Regions from separate parts of the Martelella sp. FLE1502 genome, predicted to be linked through region 2. Evidence: riboswitches for the same ligand, from Rfam matches in the RefSeq annotation. Region 2 holds a riboswitch; each other region holds the start of a gene.
The links. Region 2 has a riboswitch for thiamine pyrophosphate ahead of V6767_RS18420 (TRAP transporter large permease). Riboswitches for the same ligand answer to the same signal wherever they lie in the genome.

Region 1 (3,272 bases), on a different contig from region 2:
ACGCCGCGGTTCCGATGAAGCCGAGGATCAACAGCTTGCGACGGCCCATGCTTTCCACCAGATACATCGCGACGACGGTCAGCGCGACATTGACGACGCCGATGCCGACGGTGGCCAGAAGATCGGTCGTTGTGCCGGAAAAGCCGGCATTCTTGAAGATTTCCGGGGCGTAATAGATGATCGCGTTGATGCCGGAAAGCTGCTGCAGCACGAACACGATCATGGCGAAGCTCGTCACCGGCAGGATGCCGCGCTTCAGGAACGTGCTCCAAGCAGGCGTCGCCTCCTCGTCCTTTGCGCTTTCCTTGATCTCGGCGATGATCTCGTCAACCTCGGCGGGCGAGGATTCCGGCTGCAGCTTCGCGATGATATCGCGCGCCTTGTCGGCATTGGCGTTGAGCGTCAGCCAGCGCGGCGTTTCCGGCGACAGCAGGATGCCGATCAGCGCCACGATCGACGGGAACACGCCGACGCCGATCATCCAGCGCCAGTCGCCCGAACCGCCAAAGGCCGCATCCGACATGTAGGACACCATGATGCCGATAGTGATCATCAACTGGAAAGCCGAGACGATGGTGCCGCGAATGCGCGCCGGCGCGACTTCCGCCAGAAACATCGGCGCGGTCATCGCCGAGGCGCCGATGCCGACGCCGATCAACAGGCGGGCGAGCGTCAGCACATACTGGTTGAAGGCGAGCGCGGAAATCAGCGAGCCGACCAGGAATATCAGCGCGCCCAGTATCAGCATCGGCTTACGCCCGTAGCGATCGGTGGTGACCATGGCCAGCACGGTGCCCGCCACCGCGCCGAGCGGCACGGCCGAGGTGATGACGCCCTCCATGAAGGGCGAAACCGTGAAATCCTGCTTGATGAACGGCAGGGCGCCGGAAATCACGCCCTGGTCGAAACCGAAGAGCATGCCGAACAGCGCTGCCACAATGACGATGGCGATGAGCATGGGTTTTCCTCCGCTTGGGCGGCGGTTGCCGCCTTCCCCTCTTATGACCCCGTTTATGAACCGTCGCTGCAAACCGCAAACGGCCTTATACCAAAAGTTGAAAGTCAAAACGGCATCCGTTGTCAAATCCTTTCGGACCTTAGCGTTTATATTAGCGGCGTTCCCGACTTCGCCGGCGGGCCCTTGACCGGCGCGCCGGCGCGCGGCATAGAGGGGGCATCCGAGGGGTGTGTCCGTGACACTGAGATGGCCGAAGGCCGAACCCTTGAACCTGATCCGGGTTATGCCGGCGTAGGAACGGAGTTTGGTCTTGAGCGACACGCCCAGAAAATCAGCCTCTATTGACGCCTCCGCTGCCCGGTACTGCCGGGGAGAGCGGGATTGAAGCGTACCCTTTCGGCTGTTCTCACCTTCCTGACGATCACCTTTGCACTGCTTTTGCTTTGGCAGGCGATCATCGATCTCGGCGACCTGCCGCGCTATATCCTGCCGCCGCCGCTTGCCGTGCTGGCGAAGTTCCAGACCGCCCACGCCATGCTGCTTGAAGAGGCGCTGGTGACGCTCAGGGAAATCCTGGCGGGCTTTGCCATGGGCGCGGTCTTCGGCGCGGCGGCGGCGATTTTCATTGCCGCCTTTCCCCGCATCGGCCGTTTCATCTGGCCCGTTCTGGTGGTGCTGCAATCCTTTCCCGTCTTCGTGATCGCGCCGATGCTGGTTCTGTGGTTCGGCTTCGGCATCGCCTCCAAGGTGGTGATGACGACGATCATCGTGTTCTTCCCCGTCGCCTCCAGTTTTGCCGACGGGCTGAGACGCACCGATCCGGAGATCGTGGCCGCAGGCCTGCTCGATGGCGCGGATCATTTCGAGATGCTGCGCCATATCCGTCTGCCGCTGGCGATGCCGCATCTGTTTTCCGGCCTCAGGATCGCCGCGCCCCTCGCGCCGCTCGGCGCGGTGGTGGGCGAATGGGTGGGCTCAGCCGGCGGACTCGGCTTTCTCATGGTCCAGGCCAATGCCCGCATGCAGAGTGACACCGTGTTCGCCGCCATGCTGATCCTGGCACTCGAGGCCGTGCTGTTTCGAAAGGCGGTGGATCTCGCCGCTCCCTTCTTCACCCGCTGGTCGCACGAGGATTGAGCGACCGGCTCAGATAAACAGGAGAATGACATGCTAAAGAAACTCGCATTCGCCGCCGCTCTTGCCCTGGCCCCCGGGCTGGCGAGCGCCGCCGACAAACTCGACGTGATCCTCGAATGGTATGTGAACCCCGATCACGGACCGCTGGTGGTAGCCCAGGAGAACGGCTATTTCGCCGATGAGGGGCTCGATGTGGAACTGGTGCCGCCGTCCGACCCGTCGATGGTGCCGCGCATGGTGGCGACCGGAAAGGTCGATATCGGCATTCACTACCAGCCCAATCTCTATCTCGACCACGAGGCCGGCATCGATATCGTCCGTTTCGGCACGCTGGTCTCAACCCCGCTCAACACGCTGACGGTGCTGAAAGACGGACCGATCAAATCCGTCGCCGACCTGAAGGGCAAGAAGATCGGTTTTTCGGTGGCCGGCATCGAGGATGCGGTGGTGGCCACGATGCTGGAGAACGCGGGCCTCACCAAGGACGACATAACCCTCATCAACGTCAATTTCGCGCTGACCCAGTCGCTGCTGTCCGGACAGGTCGACGCGACCATCGGCTCATTCCGCAATATCGAACTGCCGCAGATGCGGATCGCCGGCCACGAGGGCAAGGCCTTCTTTCCGGAAGAGCATGGCGTGCCGGTCTATGACGAGCTGATCTACGTGACCCGCAGCGACATGCTTGACGATGACCGCCTGCCGCGCTTCCTCGAGGCTGTGGAAAAGGCGACAGTCTTCATCGTCAACCATCCTGAGGAAGCATGGGAGAGCTTTGCAAAGGCCTATCCCGATCTCGACGACGAGCTAAACCGTCAGGCCTTCGCCGAATCCGTCGTCCGCTTCGCCAAGCGCCCCGCCGCCTCCGATGCCGAACGGTACGAGCGTTTCGGCGCGTTCATGGCGGAAAACGGACTGATCTCTGAAGCGCCGCCGGTTGATACAATCTCGGTCTCACTGTCGCAGGAATAACAGACCGGCCTTAAATCGCCACAAAAGCACTTTATAAAGAATTGAAAGAGGCGGCGCGCATGCCGCCTCGCTGTTTCGGTCTTTTGTGACGACAATTGCGGCGATACCGCCATCCAAAGACCGATCTCTATTCCTTCACGACAGGAGATCGGATCATGAAACTTGCCGGCCTTGTGCTGGTGGTGGTCGGGCTTGCGGGCCTCAC
Region 2 (3,272 bases):
GGAACGCGTGGGTGGCCGGGTTCAAGAGCCGCGCGGCCGCGCGCGGGATTTCCAACGACACGCTGGCGGCGGCGTTCGCAAATGCCGGATACACGCCGGGGGTCATCGAGCAGGACCGCAACCAGACCGAATTCAAGCGCACGCTGGAAGACTATCTGGCCATTGCCGGCTCCGATGAGCGGGTCGCCAAGGGGCGCGCCAATTATGCCCGCTACCGCGATGTTCTGGAGCGGATCGAGGCGACCTATGGCGTCGACGCCAATGTGATTGTCGCCATCTGGGGACTGGAGAGCATGTATGGCGAGCGGCGCGGCAGCATTCCGGTGGTCTCGTCGCTCTCGACGCTCGCCGTCGAGGGGCGGCGCGGCGCTTTCTTCGAAAGCCAGTTGGTCGGGGCGATGCGGATCCTGCAGAACGGCGATATCACGCCCGAGCGGATGACCGGAAGCTGGGCCGGCGCCATGGGCCATACCCAGTTCATCCCGACCTCCTATCTCGGCTACGCCGTCGATTTCAACGGCGACGGGCGGCGCGATATCTGGGACGCCGATCCGACCGATGCGCTTGCGAGCACCGCGAACTATTTTGCCCGCTCGGGCTGGCGGAAAGGCCAGTCCTGGGGCGGCGAGGAGGGATCGCCGGGCGCCGCCGTCGATGGCACCAGGATACAACCGCAGGCGGGCGGTCCGGTCTTCGTCGTGGGGCACAATTTCAACGTCATCAAGCGCTACAACAATTCCACCAATTATGCGCTGGGCGTGGGATATCTCGCCGACCGGATCGCGGGCGCCGGCCCGCTCAGGGGCAGCTTTCCCGACGACAATTACGGCTTCAGCGCCGACCAGCGCAAGGAATTGCAGTCGCGGCTTTCAGCGGCGGGCTACGATGCCGGCACTATCGACGGCGTGTTCGGCGACCAGACCCGCGCGGCGATCACGGCCTATCAGCGGCAGAACGGGCTGAATGTCACGGGCGAACCGTCCATGGCTCTGCTGCAAAGGCTGAAGTGAAAACGGCCATTCCAATATAACCGGCATCGGGCTTCCGGCCATGCCTTGCGGCATGCCATTGACAGTAGCCCAAAAGCCGGACAAAACCTGACTATTCCGAGGGGTGCATCCTGCGATGCTGAGACGGCGGTGAGCCGGACCCTTGAACCTGATCCGGGTCATACCGGCGTAGGAACGGAAAATCTGGCCGCTCTGCCATAACCTTTCTCTTCTCCGCCGGTCTCCGTGATTGCAACATCCTGGGGATCGCATCATGAAGCCTTGCTTTCCGATACCATGCGCATGAAGGCGATCCGCAGCACCGCCGGACGGTTTGCGGACGCGCTGGAAACGGCGCTCGGCATGCTCGCCGCCGTCACCCTGATGGCGATGCTCGCCCTTGTCGTGGCGGGCGTCGTGCTGCGCTATGTCTTCCACACCGGCGTCGTCGGCATGGAGGATCTGGGCGTGTGGCTGAATATCGCGCTGATCTCGGCCGGCCTGCCGCTTACCCTTTCGGGCCCGCTGTCGATGCGGCTCGATGGTCTTGCACGGCTGCTGCCCGATCGGGCATCCGGCCTGCTCGCTGTCGTGGCCGATGGCTTCAGCGTCGTCGCGGGACTGATCCTGTGCCTCGGCGGCCGTGACGCGATTGCCTTGCTTGGCGGAATGTCGCCGACCCTCGGTGTGCCGGAATGGGTCCGCTTCGCCTTTCCCGCAGCGGGTGGGCTGGGACTGCTCGCGCTGCTCTGCTTGCGCCGACTGCAGCGGTCGAGCGGCGCTCGGCTGCTGATCGGCTTCGCGCTCGGCGGGTTTGTTTACTGGGCGGTCGGCCGGTTCGCGATCGATTTCGCCCTGCCAGCCAGCCTGCCGCTCGCGCTTGCCGCGGCGCTCGGCCTCATGGCCGGCGCGCCGCTTGCCCATGTGTTTCTGGCGTCATCCTATGGCGCGATCACCTTCGGGGCGTTGCAGACGGAGCAGGCGATCATCGCCAATACGGTGGCCGGCATGTCGAAATTCCTGCTGCTGGCGATTCCGTTCTTTCTGCTTGCCGGCGCGTTTCTGAAGCTTTCGGGCGCGGCCGGCAGGCTCGTGCAGTTCGCGGCTTCGTTGGTCGGCCATTATCGCGGTGGGCTGGCGCAGACGACGCTTTTGACCGGGGTTCTGTTTTCCGGCGCGTCCGGTTCCTCCGTCGCCAATGCGGCCTTTGCCGCCTCGACCTTCCATCCCGAACTGGTGCGCCATGGCTATCCGCCCGCCCGCGCCGGGGCGCTTGTTGCAGCATCCTCGGTTCTCGACAACGTCATCCCGCCGTCGATTGCCTTTCTCATCCTGGCGACGGCGACCAATCTTTCCGTCGGCGCGCTGCTTGTCGGCGGGCTGTTCGCCGGCCTGGTGATGGCGGCCTTTCTCGCCGTCGCCATAAAGCTTGCGATGGGGGCCGCGAGCGGCGCGCCGCCGGCTTCGTCCGAAACGCGCAGGCGCGCCGGGATCGCGGCTCTACCGGCCTTCGGCCTCGGCCTGATCGTGGTGTTCGGCATTCGCCTGGGCATTGTCACGACCACCGAGGCGGCGGGTCTTGCCGCCCTTTACACGCTGATCCTGGCGGCCACGTCCCGCCGCTCCGGTTCCAGCATTGTCGCCGCCTTCCGCCAGTCGGCGGCAGAGGCGGCGGCGATCGGTCTCCTGATCGGGACGGCGGCGCCCGTCGCCTTCCTGCTCGCGATCGACGATATCGCCGGTCTGGTGCGCCAGGTCGCCGGCCTGTTCGGCGGTAGCGCCGTTGCTGTGCTCCTGCTCGCCAATGTGATCCTGCTGATTACGGGCCTGGTGATGGATATCGGGGCGGCGATCCTGCTGCTTGGTCCCGTCCTGCTGCCGGTTGCCGTTGCCGCCGGGATCGATCCGATCCGCTTTGGCGTGATCCTCGTCGTCAACCTGATGATCGGCGGGCTCACCCCGCCGGTTGGCATGCTTGCCTTCGTGGTCGGCGGCGTCACCGGCCTTTCGCCGGAAAGCCTGTTCAGGGCGATGCACCCCTTTCTTCTGGCGCTTCTCGCAGCCCTGTGCGTCCTCACCCTCTTTGCCGTTCCCGTATGAAAGGTTTGTCTGTCATGACTACGCTCAACCGTCGCCATCTCCTGAAAACAGGCGCCGCCGCCGCCGCAATGCTTGCCGCCCCCGCCTATCTGCGAACCGCCAGCGCTGCCGCGCGCGATGTCGTCATCGCCTCGCTCCTCGGCGAGGACAAGCCGGAAACCATGGTCTGGCGCTTCTTCGCCG
Region 3 (3,272 bases), on a different contig from region 2:
CGAACGCCCGTCGCCAGACGGGCGCGGACGAGTCACAAACGAGGCAGGCCCGTTTCGGTTCCATCGCTGAAGAAGAATATTTTCGATCGATAAAATAGACGTTCCGGGAATCCGGCATGGGGATGGCTCATCAAAAAGGGCTGACACACACATTTGCGTACCAGCCCATTATTAGCAAAGCCATTCAGCCAAAGAATGGCAAAATCATGGCAATGTGCCACCTTCGCGCCGCAATATTTTCACATAGTTCGAAAACGGCGCGACAGGCCCTGATCAGGCGGCCTTCACGATCTCGACCAGTTCGACGGCAAAATTCAAATCCTGGCCCGCGAGCGGATGATTGGCGTCGACGGTGACTTCCTGTTCCTCGACCTTGGTCACGATCAGCGGTACGGTCTGGCCATCGGGCGTGCGCGCCTGAAGCTGCATGCCGGGGGCAACTTCCACTTCCTGCGGCATGGCGGAGCGCGGCACGACCTGCACCTTCTGCGGGTCATGGGGGCCATAGGCTTCGCTGGAATCGACCTTCACGTCGCGGCTGTCGCCAACATTCATGCCGGCGATCTCGCGATCGAGGCCGGGAATGATCTGGCCCGCGCCCACGGTGAATTCCAGCGGCTGGCGGCCTTCGGAACTGTCGAAGGTCGAACCGTCATTGAGGGTTCCGGTGTAGTGAATACGAACGGTATCGCCCGCTTTTGCTTCTGTCATCTCGTGTGCTCCTTCCTTGAAACACTGCACGCTGGCCGAGATCGGCCGCGCCGTTTTCGGTTTTCCAGAGTGCTTTCGCCCCTGAAGGATGAGCCGACACGCTTTACTTCGCATGACGACCGACTTTTCGTCCGGCACGCCGGACAAGCCTTTTACCTAATGCTTGTGAGCCGATTTTTCAAATCGTGCGCCACTTGAAATGCCGGGTGCGCCGCGATAGGTGTTTGGTCAGCTCTAACGGGGTGCGATTTTCGCTGAGAGGCTTTGAGCCAACCCGAAGAACCTGATCCGGCTAGCACCGGCGGAGGGATTAGACGCGCAGGACGCCGTTTTCCCCTCAGTTACCGAACACAAGGAGGCGTCATGACCTATCGCACGACCATCGCCATTCTCGCGCTTGCGGCCCTTCCGGCGCTGCCGGCGGGCGCCGAGGAGAACAAGGTTCTCACCGTCTATACCTATGAAAGCTTCGATGCCGAATGGGGCCCGGGGCCGGTGGTGAAGGACGCCTTCGAGAAGACCTGTGATTGCACGCTGAAATTCGTCAGCGTCGAGGACGGCGTTGCGCTCCTCAACCGGCTGAAGCTCGAGGGCCAGTCGAGCCCCGCCGATATCGTTCTCGGTCTCGACAACAACCTCATCCACGAGGCGAAGGAAACCGGCTTTTTCGCGCAATCCGGCGTCTCGACTGAGGCCGCTGATATCCCCGGCGGCTTTTCCGACGATATCTTCGTGCCCTTCGATTACGGCTGGTTCGACATTGTTTATGACACCCAAAGCATCGACAACCCGCCGACAACGCTCGACGAATTGGTGAACGGCCCCGCCGACCAGAAACTGGTGATCGAGGACCCGCGCACCTCGACGCCGGGCCTCGGAATGCTGTTGTGGATGAAATCGGTCTATGGCGATGACGCTGCCGCCCAATGGGAAAAACTCTCCGACCGGATCCTGACGGTCGCGCCGGGCTGGTCGGAGGCTTACGGCCTGTTCACCAGCGGCGAGGCGCCGATGGTGCTGTCCTACACCACGTCTCCGGCCTATCACGAGATCGAGGAGGGGAGCGACCGCTACAAGGCGATCGATTTCAAGGACGGGCTCTACATCCAGATCGAGGTCGCCGGCATGACGACGATGGCCGATGATCCGGACCTTGCAAGGTCCTTCCTCGAATTCATCCTCACCCCCGGCTTCCAGGACGCGATCCCGACCCATAACTGGATGATGCCGGCAGCCGCGACCAGCGACCCGCTGCCCGCCGCTTTCGAAAACGCAGTGAAGCCGCAAAAGACCCTGCAATTTCCCCCCGACATCGTCGCCGAAAACCGCCAGAAATGGATCGACGAATGGCTGAACGCCATGAGTGCGCGGTGAGAGCGACAGGTCCGGCGGTGAGGCGAGGGCGCGAGGCTGCCTCTCGCTTGGTGCCGCGCCACAGCAAACGACCGCGCCGCATAGCCCCCCAATCTTCTCGCCCCGGAGGGGAGAGATGTCGCGAAAGCGACAGTGAGAGGGGAGCCTATCACCGCGAACGCCCTCACGAGACGAGATGCCGCGCCACCCTCACTGCCCCTTTCGGGGCATCTCTCCCGCCAGCGGGAGAGAGTATTGGGAGCAAGGTGCCGCGCCCCGATGCAACAGACCCGCTCCTTTATAGGCGAGGCCGTGGGCTGGCTGTGCGGCGGGTGCGTGACATTGCCTCACCTCCCGCATACTGCGGCGAACCGCTCCGCATAGCCCCCCAATCTTCTCGCCCCGGAGGGGAGAGATGTCGCGACAGCGACAGTGAGGGGGGAGTCTATCCCCGCGAACGCTCTCACGTTTTGAGATGCCGCGCCACCCTCACGGCCCCTTTCGGGGCATCTCTCCCGCCAGCGGGAGAGAGTATTGGGAGCAAGACGCGGGCCACATATGCACTAGACCCGCTCCCTGAGGCGCGAAGTGGCCGGCGGGTCCAGCAAAAGGCTGCAAATTCATCCTCCAGCCGCTGCCGGGCAAACCTGCCCGCCTGCGCCTGAACGCGAGGACTGCGCCATGCTGATGTCCTCCTCGGAACGCCGCCGCAGCTATGGCTATGGCATCATCGCCCTTGCCGGCGTGATCGGCTTTATCGCGATCGCCATTATCGCACTTTCCGGGTTCGGGCGGCTGCAGGCTTCGGTGGCGGTGTTCGAGGAACCCTATGTCTGGCGCATCCTGCGCTTCACGCTCTGGCAGGCCACGCTGTCGACGCTGATTTCGGTGACCTTGGCCATCCCGGTGGCGCTGGCGCTGGCGCGAAGACCGCATTTTCCGGGTCGGCTGTGGATCGTGCGGCTAATGGCGGTGCCGCTCGGCCTGCCGGTGCTGATCGGCGCGCTGGGCTTGATCGGTATCTGGGGCCGGCAGGGGATATTCAACGATCTGCTGACGCTGGTGGGCCTCGGCCGCCCGCTCCAGATCTACGGCCTGCAGGGCATTCTGCTGGCCCATGTCTATTTCAACCTGCCGCTTGCCGCCCGCCTGTTTCTGGCGGGGCTGGAGCGGGTGCCGCAGGAATATTTCAAATCGGCGGCGATGCT

Region 1: linked by a shared signal. The riboswitch ahead of V6767_RS09660 (ABC transporter permease) and the one ahead of V6767_RS18420 (TRAP transporter large permease) in region 2 are both predicted to bind thiamine pyrophosphate.
Region 3: linked by a shared signal. The riboswitch ahead of thiB (thiamine ABC transporter substrate binding subunit) and the one ahead of V6767_RS18420 (TRAP transporter large permease) in region 2 are both predicted to bind thiamine pyrophosphate.

What each region holds. Positions count from the first base shown of each region.
Region 1 is NZ_JBAKFQ010000009.1:9,641-12,912, forward strand. Features, by position in the region: gene V6767_RS09655 (sugar porter family MFS transporter) at 1-958, opposite strand, end outside; TPP riboswitch at 1,172-1,273, shown strand; gene V6767_RS09660 (ABC transporter permease) at 1,340-2,095, shown strand; gene V6767_RS09665 (ABC transporter substrate-binding protein) at 2,126-3,067, shown strand; gene V6767_RS09670 (hypothetical protein) at 3,223-3,272, shown strand, end outside.
Region 2 is NZ_JBAKFQ010000026.1:39,830-43,101, forward strand. Features, by position in the region: gene V6767_RS18415 (lytic murein transglycosylase) at 1-1,010, shown strand, start outside; TPP riboswitch at 1,100-1,202, shown strand; gene V6767_RS18420 (TRAP transporter large permease) at 1,293-3,089, shown strand; gene V6767_RS18425 (TRAP transporter substrate-binding protein) at 3,104-3,272, shown strand, end outside.
Region 3 is NZ_JBAKFQ010000015.1:58,082-61,353, forward strand. Features, by position in the region: gene V6767_RS14045 (FKBP-type peptidyl-prolyl cis-trans isomerase) at 274-711, opposite strand; TPP riboswitch at 940-1,038, shown strand; gene thiB (thiamine ABC transporter substrate binding subunit) at 1,075-2,085, shown strand; gene thiP (thiamine/thiamine pyrophosphate ABC transporter permease) at 2,746-3,272, shown strand, end outside.